DNA from 3 places in the Paenibacillus sp. FSL H3-0333 genome. Region 3 is predicted to be linked to each of the others. Evidence: riboswitches for the same ligand, from Rfam matches in the RefSeq annotation. Region 3 holds a riboswitch; each other region holds the start of a gene.
The links. A riboswitch is a leader RNA that binds a small molecule or an ion and turns the genes downstream of it on or off. The one in region 3 is predicted to bind thiamine pyrophosphate.
Positions count from the first base shown of each region.

Region 1: linked by a shared signal. The riboswitch ahead of MHH78_RS00330 (ABC transporter substrate-binding protein) and the one ahead of thiC (phosphomethylpyrimidine synthase ThiC) in region 3 are both predicted to bind thiamine pyrophosphate.
Region 2: linked by a shared signal. The riboswitch ahead of MHH78_RS26030 (thiamine phosphate synthase) and the one ahead of thiC (phosphomethylpyrimidine synthase ThiC) in region 3 are both predicted to bind thiamine pyrophosphate.

Region 1 covers NZ_JBBODG010000001.1:76,618-80,828, forward strand. The annotation lists gene MHH78_RS00325 (hypothetical protein) at 1-1,231, shown strand, start outside; TPP riboswitch at 1,304-1,414, shown strand; gene MHH78_RS00330 (ABC transporter substrate-binding protein) at 1,563-2,633, shown strand; gene MHH78_RS00335 (thiamine-binding protein) at 2,686-2,979, shown strand; gene MHH78_RS00340 (ABC transporter permease) at 2,976-3,737, shown strand; gene MHH78_RS00345 (ABC transporter ATP-binding protein) at 3,818-4,211, shown strand, end outside.
Region 2 covers NZ_JBBODG010000001.1:5,881,691-5,885,901, forward strand. The annotation lists gene thiH (2-iminoacetate synthase ThiH) at 1-37, opposite strand, end outside; gene MHH78_RS26020 (thiazole synthase) at 66-830, opposite strand; gene thiS (sulfur carrier protein ThiS) at 861-1,064, opposite strand; gene MHH78_RS26030 (thiamine phosphate synthase) at 1,061-1,750, opposite strand; TPP riboswitch at 1,871-1,974, opposite strand; gene MHH78_RS26035 (hypothetical protein) at 2,030-2,566, opposite strand; gene MHH78_RS26040 (SDR family oxidoreductase) at 2,724-3,596, opposite strand; gene MHH78_RS26045 (amidohydrolase family protein) at 3,886-4,211, shown strand, end outside.
Region 3 covers NZ_JBBODG010000001.1:399,659-403,869, forward strand. The annotation lists gene MHH78_RS01660 (DUF438 domain-containing protein) at 1-62, opposite strand, end outside; gene MHH78_RS01665 (DUF1858 domain-containing protein) at 77-304, opposite strand; gene thiC (phosphomethylpyrimidine synthase ThiC) at 519-2,213, opposite strand; TPP riboswitch at 2,365-2,471, opposite strand; gene trxB (thioredoxin-disulfide reductase) at 2,521-3,474, opposite strand; gene MHH78_RS01680 (tetratricopeptide repeat protein) at 3,521-4,211, opposite strand, start outside.

The DNA.
Region 1 (4,211 bases), 320 kb from region 3:
CACCTTATCCCTGATTGAGACCACTCCCGCAGAGCAGCGTCTGCCTCCCGTCCGCAAGAGCCGCAGGCAGGCATTTACCAGAGTTGCTGCAGCCCTCCTTATTGCAGCAGGACTGGTGGTCACTTCGCCCAGCGTCCAGGCAGGTCTAAAGCAAGTCTTCAGCTTCTTGCCCGGCCTCCACACCGTGCTGGAGAATAGCCCGAACAGTCCGCTATATGTGCTGAAGAAGCCCTTCACCGCTGCTGTAGGCAAGGGTGAGCTGACCGTCAATGCTATACTTGTGCAAGAGAACCGAGCAACCATTAATCTGCGGGGGCAAAATATTCCCATTATTAATGAATTTCAAGCAGATATCGGAGGAAGCCGCTACACCTTCACGTTCAATTCGCGCACTTTCTCCGGAGACTGGGATGCAAGTTATAGCGCTCTTCTTCCCCCTGATTTCACTTTACAGGCTGAAGGAGCGGTTACCTTGTATATCAATGGCATGGTCCTCGGCCCGCTGGTCCTTGGGTCGCCGGAGACCGCCGATGACCTGCAGCAGCTCGGGGTCAGCGATATTCAGCAGGATGTGCGGATTTCAGCTTTTCCGGTACGTCTGGATGACAGGTTTGTCCGTGTTGAGTTGGTTTCGGCGCTCATGCGGACGGCATCCGCTGCGTCTTCTTATAGACTGGAGCCGCTAAGCTTCTGGAGCGGCACATCTGTCAAGGATGCAGCAGGAGCGGATGTCCCTATTGAGTATTCTAAATTCTCTATAGGCTACCCTTCCGAGCTCTTGTTCCGTGAACAGAAGGAGGCCGGGGAGGACGCTTATACGGTGGTTATTCCCTACATGCAGGTATCCGATCAGAAAGCCGCCTCCCAGGAACTTACCCTGCCGCTGCCCACTGTTGGAGAGAGCAGAACACTGGAGATTACTGCTGAGATCGCCGGCTGTCCGGTAGATTTCACCCGTATCACGCGAAGCAGTGAGACCCAGGTCACTGTAGACGTGGACTTGAAATTTGACCCGGCGATGGTAAAGTCGCTTACCCATTTCACTATTAGCTATGCTGGCTCTAAGGAACCTTATTTCTTTAGCTATAAGGAGAGTGAAGGAACTCCGCCTTTCATGAAGGCTCTTCATCTGAATGCAAAGCCTGACGCGGACATGCTGCGTATTAAATTGTCCAGGCCCGTGTTTGTATTGAAAGGTCCCTGGACTCTGCCGCTCAAACTGGGGGATTAGGATATGGAGGGTGGACAATGTCGAAGCTGCCGTCTATAATACACCGTAAGAACATAGCAATACCCGTGAACTTTATAGAACCAGGGGTGCTGGAATTGGCCGGCTGAGATTGTATCCCACAAGATACTGACCCTTACACCTGATCTGGATAATGCCAGCGTAGGAATCTTCATTCAACACAGTGCCTTGAGCGGTACTGAAGCTGAATCCCCTCACGCAAGTCACTGGCGTCCCGATCTTCGGGACGCTTTTTTGATTCTAAGTATGTACAGGAATAGGGTTTCTGTAAGCTCTGAAGACCAGGGGTTGCTGGAAGGAGAGAAAAAGAGAAATGGGAGTCAAAAAAACAGGAATGCTGCTGATCAGCTCCATGCTGGTTCTCGCGGTCGCGGGATGTGGCGGCGGGAACAACAGCGGCAATGCGGGGGCCAGCGCACCTGCTGCCGGTAACAGCACGGCTGCACCTGATGCAACCGCAGCCGCACCCACGGATGCCAAGACGCTGACGCCGGTCAAGATTGCCCTGGACTGGACGCCGAACACGAATCATACCGGCCTGTATGCAGCCAAAGAGCTGGGCTATTACGCGGAGGAAGGTCTTGACGTCCAGATTGTACAGCCTGGCGCTGCCGGGTCGGATACAATGGTCACTTCCGGCGAAGCCCAGTTCGGCATCAGTGCCCAGGAGGCGCTGACCCTGGCCCGTCTGCAGGATGTGCCGCTGGTATCGATTGCTGCAATCATTCAGCATAATACCTCGGGCTTCGCGGCTCCGAAGGACCGCAATATTAAGACGCCGAAGGATTTTGAAGGCAAAACGTACGGAGGCTGGGGCTCCCCTGCGGAGCAGGCTGCCATGAAAGCCATTATGGACCCCGAAGGCGGGGATGTCTCCAAGGTGAAGCTGGTGAATATCGGCGAAGCGGACTTTTTCACAGCCGTGAAGCGGGATATTGACTTCGCCTGGATCTTCTATGCCTGGACCGGGGTGGAAGCCGAGCTGCGCGGGGAGCCGCTGGATATGCTGTATCTTAAGGATTATGCGCCGCAGCTTGATTACTACACACCGGTGCTGACCACCAGCGAGAAGGAGATCGCCGAGCATCCTGAAGTGGTGAAGGCCTTCCTTAAGGCTACGTCAAAAGGCTATCAGTACGCCATCGACCACCCGGAAGAAGCCGCGACGGTCTTGTCCGATGCTGTACCTGATCTGGACCCCAAGCTGGTGCTGGCCAGCCAGAAATGGCTTAGCCCGAAATACAAGGACGACGCCCCGCGCTGGGGTGAGCAGAAGCTTGAGATCTGGAAGAATTACGCCGACTGGATGTACGGCCTGAAGCTGCTGGATAAGCCGCTGGATGCGGAGAGTACGTTTACGAATGAATTTTTGCCGGAATCATAATGAACCCGCATGGCGGGAATCTTATACTTAACTTGGAGAGGAAGGATTCATCATGGCTAACACACTGCTCAGCATTCAGGTAATTCCCAAGACACCGAACAACGAGGATTCCATCCCTTACGTGGACAAGGCTATAGAGGTCATTCAAAAGTCAGGCGTGAAGCATCAGGTGAATCCACTGGAGACCACGATGGAAGGCGAGCTGTCCGAGCTGCTGGATATTGTGCGTGATATGCATGAGGCGCTGATCGCTTCCGGCAGTCCTAGTGTCATCTCACAAATCAAGATCGCCCATAATCCGGGCGGCATCAGCATGGATAAGCTGACGGAGAAATACCGGCCGTGAGAAGCACCTGGAAGCTAGTGTGGCCGCCCTTTGTGGCGGTCCTCTTTTTTGTCGGGATATGGCAGCTATCAGTCATGCTGTTCGACATCCCGGCTTACCAGCTGCCCAGCCCCGCGGATATCGCGCGTGAGACGAAGAACAACGCCTCCGGGATTTGGGAGCACACCGCCGCCACGCTGCGGCTGACCCTGATCGGCTTCCCGGTCGGCACAGGCATCGGCCTGCTCACCGCCTTGCTGCTGCATCTGCTGCCCTGGGTCAAGCGAGCGCTCTATCCGCTGCTGATCCTCAGCCAGAATGTGCCCTCCATTGCGCTTGCCCCGCTGCTGATTATCTGGTTCGGGTTCGGCCTGCTGCCCAAAATCATCCTGATCACCCTCGTCTGCTTCTTCCCTGTGGCTGTTGCGACCATGGGCGGGCTGACGCAAAGCGACCGGGTAATGCTGAATTATATGAAGATGGCCGGTGCAGGCAAGTGGCAGATCTTCACCAAGCTGGAGCTTCCCGGCTCGCTGCCCTCCCTGTTCTCCGGGCTCAAAATCTCCGCCACTTATGCGGTGATGGGCGCAGTGGTGGCCGAATGGATCGGCGCCGACAAAGGGATCGGCTACTATATGCTGCTGCAGAAGTCCTCTTACCGTGCGGACCGGATGTTCGTGGCCATCGCTATTATCGTGCTGCTGAGTCTCGTATTATTCGCGCTCATTGCCCTGCTGGAGAGATGGCTGGTGCGCTGGAAGCCGCGCAAGGAAGCTTAATGCCCAAGGAAGGATATCCCAACACGGAAGTACTTATAATCAACTGAAGGAGGTTACGCGAAGTGTCTGAGCTTACGAGGATTGAACTGGAGAAGGCGGACGGAGACGGACGCCTGGGTACTCGGAGTGTGCCGCCTGCGCTCGAAGTCAGCGGCATCAGCAAGTCGTTCAAGCACCGCCGCCGGGAGACACAGGTGCTGAATCAGGTGTCCCTGACCGTGGAGCCGCAGGAATTCGTCTCCATTGTCGGCCCGTCCGGCTGCGGCAAAAGCACGCTGTTCCATATTATCGGCGGCCTTACGCTGCCGGATACCGGAACCGTCCGCATGAACGGCATCCCGGTGACCGGGCAGCGCGGCAAGATCAGCTATATGCCGCAGCAGCCCGCACTGTTCCCGTGGCGCAGCACACTGGATAACGTCCTGCTTGGCGGCGAGCTGCAAGGCGCCCCGCAGCGGGAGGCGCGCGAGGCTG
Region 2 (4,211 bases), 5.5 Mb from region 3:
GCTGCTCCAGCCGGGTCATCGTCTCATAAAAGCTCATAACCGTTCTCTCCTCCCTATTCCATCTGTTAGGCCAAGAACCCGGTCAACGGTGAAGAGGCTGCCGCCGTCTCCTCTACGGGCCCCAGTCCAGCGAGATAAGCCTTGCGCCCTGCAGCTACCGCGTCACGGAAGGCTTCTGCCATCAGCAGCGGATCTGAGGCGGTGGCAATCGCTGTATTGAGCAGGACCGCTGCGGCCCCCATCTCCATTGCCTCGGCCGCCTCGGACGGTCTGCCGATTCCGGCATCCACGATCACCGGCAGCTCCGTCTCGGAGATCAGAATGCGGATCAGCTCCTTGGTCTGCAGCCCGCGATTGGACCCGATCGGCGCTCCCAGCGGCATCACGGCCGCAGCCCCCGCTGCCTTCAGCCGCAGGGCGGCGGACAGGTCAGGACTCATGTACGGAAGCACCACGAAGCCCTCTGCTGCCAGGATCTCGGTCGCCCGGATGGTCTCGGTATTATCCGGCAGCAGATATTTCTGGTCGTTGATGACCTCAATCTTCACCCAGTTCCCCAGCCCCGCCGATCTCGCCAGCCGGGCAATCCGTACTGCTTCCTCTGCGGTGCGCGCACCGGAGGTATTAGGCAGTAAGGTCATATGGGAAGGAATATGGCTGACAATATTGTCACTGCTCTCCGGGTCCACCCGGCGCAGAGCAACGGTAATGACCTGTGAGCCTGATCGCGTAATCACCTCGGGAATGAGGGTGTTGCGGCTGTATTTTCCGGTACCAATGAACAGTCTGCTGGTTAGAGTCACTCCGCCAATCATCAATGGGTCTTGCATGTTAACGCCTCCTGGGATAAGTCTTCGTGTTCAGCCTCCGCCTACAAAATGAACCAGCTCCACCCGGTCCCCCTCACTGAGCAGTGTCTCTCCATAAACCTCTCTGCCAGCAAGCTCACCATTCAGCTCGACAATCACCAGCTTACCGGCCCACTCTGGCCGGGCCAGCAGATCCTCCAGTGTCCGGCAGCTCTCTTCGATTCTTTGCCTCTTCCCGTTAACGGTCACATTCATTCCTGTTCACCTCCTGCTGTGCCCTGTGTTTGAGCCATATCCAGCGCTTCAGCCAGCTCTGCTGCCCTGTGGACCGCTGCCCTGTGGACCGCTTCCCTGTAAGCCCGGGCCGCTGCAACCGGGTCCGGGGCTCCACAGATCCCCGACATGACAGCAATGCCAGCCGCCCCTTGGGCCAGCACCACTCCGGCATTGTCCGGGGTAATCCCTCCAAGCGCAATCAGCGGGATGCGGCTCCAGCGGACGGCCTCTGCCAGCTGCGCAAGTCCGCGTGCCTGCTGTCCGGGCTTACAGGCCGTCGGAAATACATGCCCGTAGAGGCAGAAGTCTGCTCCCTGCCTTCCAGCCTCCGCCGCCTCTTCCCGCGAGTGTACCGATCTGCCGATCCGCAGGTCCGGTGCAAGGCCGCGCACTGCGGCTGGAGGAAGACTGTGCCAGGCTAACTGTACACCGCCTGCCCCGGCGGCCAGGGCAACATCGATCCGGTCATTAATGACCAGCTTCGAAGGCGGAACCCCGGCCTGAAGCATCTGCTGCGCCGCCGCCAGCAGTTCGCGGGCGGACATGGCTTTTTCGCGGAGATGGATATAATCCACTATAGAATGTACCGCCACGGCCCAGTCGGCCAGCGCTTCAGGCGGCAGCCGCCCGTCTGAGATGACATGAATTTCGTGCAACACGTCCACCTTCCTCTCCTCAGCGCTACGCTGATCCCTACCTCCAAACACAAAAAAGACCGCTCCCCGTAAAGGAAGCAGTCTGGAATAAAAGCAGGAATACCGGTACTAGCCGTATACCCCCGCTGCATTATTCGTTCTCCACTTCCCTACGCTGGTATAAACCAGATCAGGTTCAAAGGGTCCGGACAACTTACGCCCGTCTCAGCCTTGCGGCTCCCCTAGTGATCGTTCTATGCGGTTGTTTCGTCTTGCTTGTTGTATATTAGCATATTATTTCTGTCAGGGCTATTCTTTCGTAGATTTTACTTCAATTACAAAAACCACGGATGAACTCCCTTCTGAAAATTTACCATCCTCGGTTGTCCAGAATGCTGATATGCCGTAGTAATAAACGCCATGTTCTTTTGGAGCATTAAAAGAGCCGTTCTTCAATGGAATTTGCACTTCTTTATCATCGACAAATTGCTGAACGGTTAACCCGCCGGGTGCCGGTTTATAAGTAAAAGCAACATCAATCCCCCCCTCAGGGGCTATAACAGTGGGAGTAACCCCCTGTACCATGGATTGTCCTCCTGTATAATCCGCACATCCTAATTTTCCCCAGCAATAGCTGCCTTGGGTAACCGGAATTTGGGTTTTTCCGGAAGTAACAAGGGGTAGCGGTGGCGATTCCTGTGTAATTCTAATCTCAATGCTTTTTGCATTTCCTTCCAATCTTGTATTTGCCACAAGTCTCCCTGCAAAAGGAGTCAAATAAATGAACACTACCAGAAAAACTAAAATCCCCGCTGCAGATAGAATGAATCCTTTTTTTCTAAGCATCCCAATCCCCTTTCATATCAAATTATCTAAATAGACGGAAATATATTGTAATAGTTACAAGCGCTGAAAAAAAGCCTGCCGGCAAGCGGTTAGGCTTTTTTAAAATAGAATTTATATGTTGCACACGAATCTGCATCCAGATCTTATTCTGCACCCATCATCCGTTCACAACCTCGCCGCCATTCACATGCATCACCTGTCCGCTCACATAGGAGGAATCGTCCGAAGCCAGGTACACATACGCCGGTGCCAGCTCTTCAGGCTGTCCCGGGCGCTTCATCGGCTGGGTGCCGCCGAACTCACTGACCTTCTTAGCGTCAAAGGTTGACGGGATCAGCGGGGTCCAGATCGGTCCGGGAGCTACCGCATTCACGCGGATACCCTTATCCGCCAGGTTCATCGACAGCGACCGGGTGAAGCTGAGAATGGCTCCCTTGGTGGACGAATAGTCCAGCAGCTGCGGGCTGCCGCGATACGCCGTGATGGAGGTGGTGTTAATGATCGTAGCACCTTTTTTCAGATGAGGCATGGCGGCCTTGGTCAGATAGAACATGGAGAAAATATTCGTCCGGAACGTACGCTCCAGCTGCTCCTCCGTAATGTCCTCAATATGATCCTGCGGATGCTGCTCCGCCGCATTGTTGATTAGAATGTCAAGCTTGCCGAGTCCTTCAACGGTTTGACGAATCAAGCTCTGACAGAAGCATTCGTCCCCGATATCCCCGGCGATCAGAATACACGTTCTGCCCTCCTGCTCCACCTGGCGCTTGGTCTCTTCCGCATCCTCATGCTCGTTCAAGTAGGAGATCACCACATCCGCGCCCTCCTTGGCAAAATGAACGGCAACCGCACGCCCAATCCCGCTGTCGCCTCCGGTAATGAGCGCAGCCTTTCCCAGCAGCTTGCCTGCTGCCTTGTACGCCGGTGTCTCAAACTCCGGAAGCGGGTTCATCTCACTCTCAATTCCGGGGCGCTGATCCTGCACCTGCGGTGGTAAAGTTTTGACAGGTTGCTTGCTAGTGTCTGGCATAATCCATTCTCCTTTCGCTGTCCACAGTATTGTTGATCAATCATGTTAGCATGGCTTAAGGTCTGGTGTTTATGCATCAGGCAGTGTGCCTGCTTGGCTCTACGTTATGTTACTTACCACACTTGGCAGCCGCCCAAACAAGTAATCTTCATTCAACGATACCTATAGCGGAACGATAGTCAGTAAGTAAGGAACGTTCCCAAAAAGAATATTATCTATATCCGCTAGGGGGAATGTCCTATACTTTGTGGGGAAAGACAACTACCTTAACTGAGGGGACGCTTCTATCATGGGAAATGAGCGCATCTTGCTGATGAACGGAACTGTAATCGATGGAACCGGACAGCAGCCGCTGCATCATGCAAGCATTGAGATTGTTAATGGCCGTTTCGGCACCATAACACAGCATAGTGAGAATAACGAGAGAACAGGGCATGACTCTGCCACAACAGTGATCGACCTTGAGGGTCTGTTCATTTTGCCCGGGTTTATTCACACCCATGCCCATACCAGCTTCAAGTACATACAGAATGAGCCGCTTCACGGATATCATACGGAATATTTGGCCGCGTGCCTTGCGGAAGGAATTACTACGATCCGGGATGAGGGGATCAC
Region 3 (4,211 bases):
ATAGCCTGGCGGCGTGTCTGTTCCGGAATATCGACCTCGCGGTTATTAATCAGTTCGCTCATCGCAATCTCTCCTTCTATTCTATAATCTCGAAACCATGCTGCTGAAAGGCCAGCCGAACGGTTTCCAGCTCTATTTTCTTTAATTTCATTCCTTTGGACAGGGTCATCAATCTTCCTGCAGTCTGCAGCATTCCAGGCTTCGCAATATCACGGAATCCCAGCTCCACCATGATCTCCACCACTTCCAGGTGCCTGGTTACCAGTTCAAAGACCGATTCATCCAGCTTCAACGCTTTGCTCATCCTTTTGCACACCTCACTAATGAGAATTCTTCTCAACACCAGCTTAGCATAGGGTACAGGGGTGAATTGTGATTGTAATCACTAACTACAAAAAGACTATCCCCGCCAGCCATTCAGCTTGGGGGATAGCCTTAGAATAATACGTTTCCGCTGTATTCACGGCCTCTCGGCCATGAACAACGTACCTACATATAGATTAGGTCATGCAGCTAAGTTACAGTGATTGGCTCCATCTATGGGAATTCCGGATATCATGCGAAATCCGCATGCTGCAGAATTTAGGGCCGCACATCGAGCAGAAATGCGCCTGCTTTGCCCCCTCCGCAGGCAGGGTCTCATCATGATACGCCTGCGCCCTTTCCGGGTCCAGGGAGAGATGAAACTGGTCGCGCCAGCGGAACTCGAACCGCGCCTTGGACAACGCGTTGTCCCGGTCCTGCGCACCCGGATGTCCCTTGGCGAGGTCTGCGGCATGTGCAGCGATTTTGTAGGTAATGACTCCTTCGCGCACATCATTCTTGTCAGGCAGGCCTAAATGCTCCTTAGGTGTAACGTAACACAGCATTGCCGTTCCAAGCCCCCCGATTATCGCTGCCCCGATGGCCGACGTGATGTGATCATAGCCGGGTGCAATATCCGTAGTTAGCGGACCGAGGGTATAGAAAGGAGCTTCGTGGCAAATCTCAAGCTGCTTGTCCATATTCTCCTTGATCTTGTGCATTGGCACATGGCCCGGACCTTCTACCATAACCTGAACATCGTGCTTCCAGGCAAGCGCAGTCAGCTCTCCCAGCGTCTCCAGCTCGGCGAACTGAGCTTCATCATTGGCATCGGCGATAGAGCCGGGACGCAGGCCATCCCCCAGTGAGAAGGCCACATCATACGTCTTCATGATCTCACATATATCTTCGAAGTGTGTGTACAGGAAGTTCTCCTGCTGATGAGCCAGGCACCAGGCAGCCATAATCGATCCGCCCCGGGATACGATGCCGGTCATTCTCCGGGCAGTGAGCGGAATATAGCGCCGCAGCACCCCGGCATGAATGGTGAAGTAATCCACCCCCTGCTCAGCCTGCTCAATCAGCGTGTCGCGATAAAGCTCCCAGGTTAAGTCCTCGGCTATACCGTTCACCTTCTCCAGCGCCTGGTATATGGGCACTGTCCCGACCGGCACAGGAGAATTGCGGATAATCCATTCCCGGGTGGTATGGATCTTAGAGCCGGTGGAGAGATCCATGATGGTATCAGCCCCCCAGCGGGTCGCCCACCGCATCTTCTCCACCTCCTCTTCAATAGAAGAAGTGACCGCCGAATTTCCGATGTTGGCATTGATCTTCACCAGGAAGTTACGGCCGATAATCATCGGCTCACTCTCCGGGTGATTGATATTGGCCGGAATAATAGCACGGCCCGCAGCCACCTCATCCCTTACGAACTCTTTCCGGGTATTCTCTCGGATCGCAATATACTCCATTTCCGGTGTGATGATCCCTTGCCTTGCATAATGCAGCTGAGTCACATTGCCGCCTACATAGGCCCGCCGGGGATTCCTGCACAGTCCTGGATAAGCTTCTGCGGCAGCCCCTTCTCTGCGGATTCCGTTATCCTCCGGCCGGACGGCTCTTCCGGTGTACTCCTCCGAATCGCCACGCTCCGCGATCCAGCTTGAACGGTGCGGCGGCAGTCCCCTCCGAATGTCCATCTCCTCCGCGGCATCCGTGTACATACCGCTTGTGTCATAGACACACAGCGGAGCATTTTCCTCTTCCCCGGCAACGCCTTCGGTTCTGCTGAGGCTGATCTCCCGCATCGGAACCCGGATATCCGGGCGTGAGCCCTCCACATACACTTTACGGCTTGCGGGGAATCCGGAAAGATCCACCTCTTCGTTCTTCATCATTTCTGACATTCCAATCTCCTCCTCTTCACTCTGTGAGTCAATCAGATAAGATGTCACGCAGCAGACTGAGCCGAAGAATCTATAGATTCCTGCAAGTCAAAAAGCCGCTCCACCTGGAGCGGCTTTATTAAAGGAACAGTCAAATAAGACTGTATTCAAAAAAGGTCCGACTCCACTTTCCTACGCTGGTATGATCCAGATCAGGTTCAAGGGTCCGGAAATTCAATTTTCCCGTCTCAGCCTATTCAGGCTCCCCTAGTGGGTATCTTATCTAATTAAATACATTTTACCTGTATGGGTAATTCTTGTAAACCCGTTATTTATCCAGCGATTCGCTCCAGTCGTGCACCATCGTGCCTTCCAGGAACTTCTCGGCATCCATAGCGGCCATACAGCCGGTTCCCGCTGCCGATATCGCTTGACGGTAACGTGTATCCTGTACATCGCCGCAGGCGAATACACCCGGGATGTTGGTCTCGGTGGTACCCGGGTTCACCACGATATAACCGTTGGCATCGGTGTTAATCTGGCCGCCTAAGAAGGCTGTGTTCGGTGTGTGTCCAATCGCTACGAACACACCGTCTGCTTCTACCAGCTCTGTCAGACCTGTCTCATTATTAAGCACCGTAAGGCCCTTCACTCCGGTCTCTCCTACCGTTACTTCAACCGGTGTGCGGTTCAAGGCCCAGGTTACCTTGCTGTTGTCACGCGCCCGGTCCTGCATGATCTTCGAGGCCCGCAGCTCGGGACGGCGGTGAACCAGCGTTACGCTGGACGCAAAGCGGGTCAGGAAGCTGGCTTCCTCCATAGCGGAGTCTCCGCCGCCGACGACGACAATCTTTTTATTACGGAAAAAGAAGCCGTCACAGGTCGCACAGGTGCTGACCCCGCGTCCCACATTCTCCTGCTCGCCCGGAATGCCCAGATATCTTGCAGAGGCCCCGGTTGAAATAATAACCGACTCCGCTTCCAGTACACCCATTCCGTCCACTGTTACCTTGAAAGGACGCTGTGAGAAGTCCACCGACTCCACCCAGCCATTCTTGAATTCAGCGCCGAAGCGTTCCGCCTGCTTGCGCATATTGTCCATCAGGTCCGGACCCAGAATCCCTTCAGGGAAGCCTGGAAAGTTCTCCACTTCTGTCGTCGTTGTCAGTTGTCCCCCCGGCTGTAAGCCTTCAATGACCAGCGGGCTCAGGTTCGCACGCGCCAGATAAATCGCGGCAGTCAGCCCGGCCGGGCCTGTTCCGATTACAATCGTTTTGTACATTACATTGGCCTCCTTACAAGTAGGTGTTCTTACAACAGCAATTGCTTCAAATACGGGTAGTGGACGGCGATAAGCCGCCGGTTCCGGGCAGCATCCCCTTGGGTCCGGGAGCAGCCGCAGGCTCCTGCTCTTCGCCGGGCGAGCCGCCGGCTTCATTCAGGTTCTCCCCGATCAGCCGCTGAAGGCTGAACAATACCGCCTCCTGCAGGCGGTCCTCCTGCAGCGGCTCCTGCTCCAGAACTCCGCGCAGTACCTCGGACATCTCCTCGTCCTCAATCCAGCGGAGAGCCTCGGTCACCTGAAGCTTCGTAGCGGAATCGCCGTAGCGCAGCGCCCAGAAGAACGAGGCGCGCAGCAGCGGATTATTCCGCACTTCTTCAGTGAATCTGCCCGTATTGCCCTTCCACTGCTTCAGCTGCTCCTGGAAGGGCAGCTGATAGTTATAGCTGACAGCAGGCATAGGCTGTCCTTCTGCCCGGGCCTGCTGGAGCTGGGACAGGAAGAACGCCGGGACAGCGGAAGCAGGGTCCAGCTTGGCTGCCTGTCTCCAGCAGCGCAGCGCCTCATCATGTTTTCCGCTATTGCTTGCCGCGGCCGCACAGTAATGATACAGCCCGGCATCTCCGGCGACCTCCTCATCCTTCAGCAGACGGCGGAAATGGCTGTAAGCGGCAGCGTGCCGGCCCAGGATACCCATGGTTGTAGCCATTTTGAATACATGCTCCTGATGGAACGGC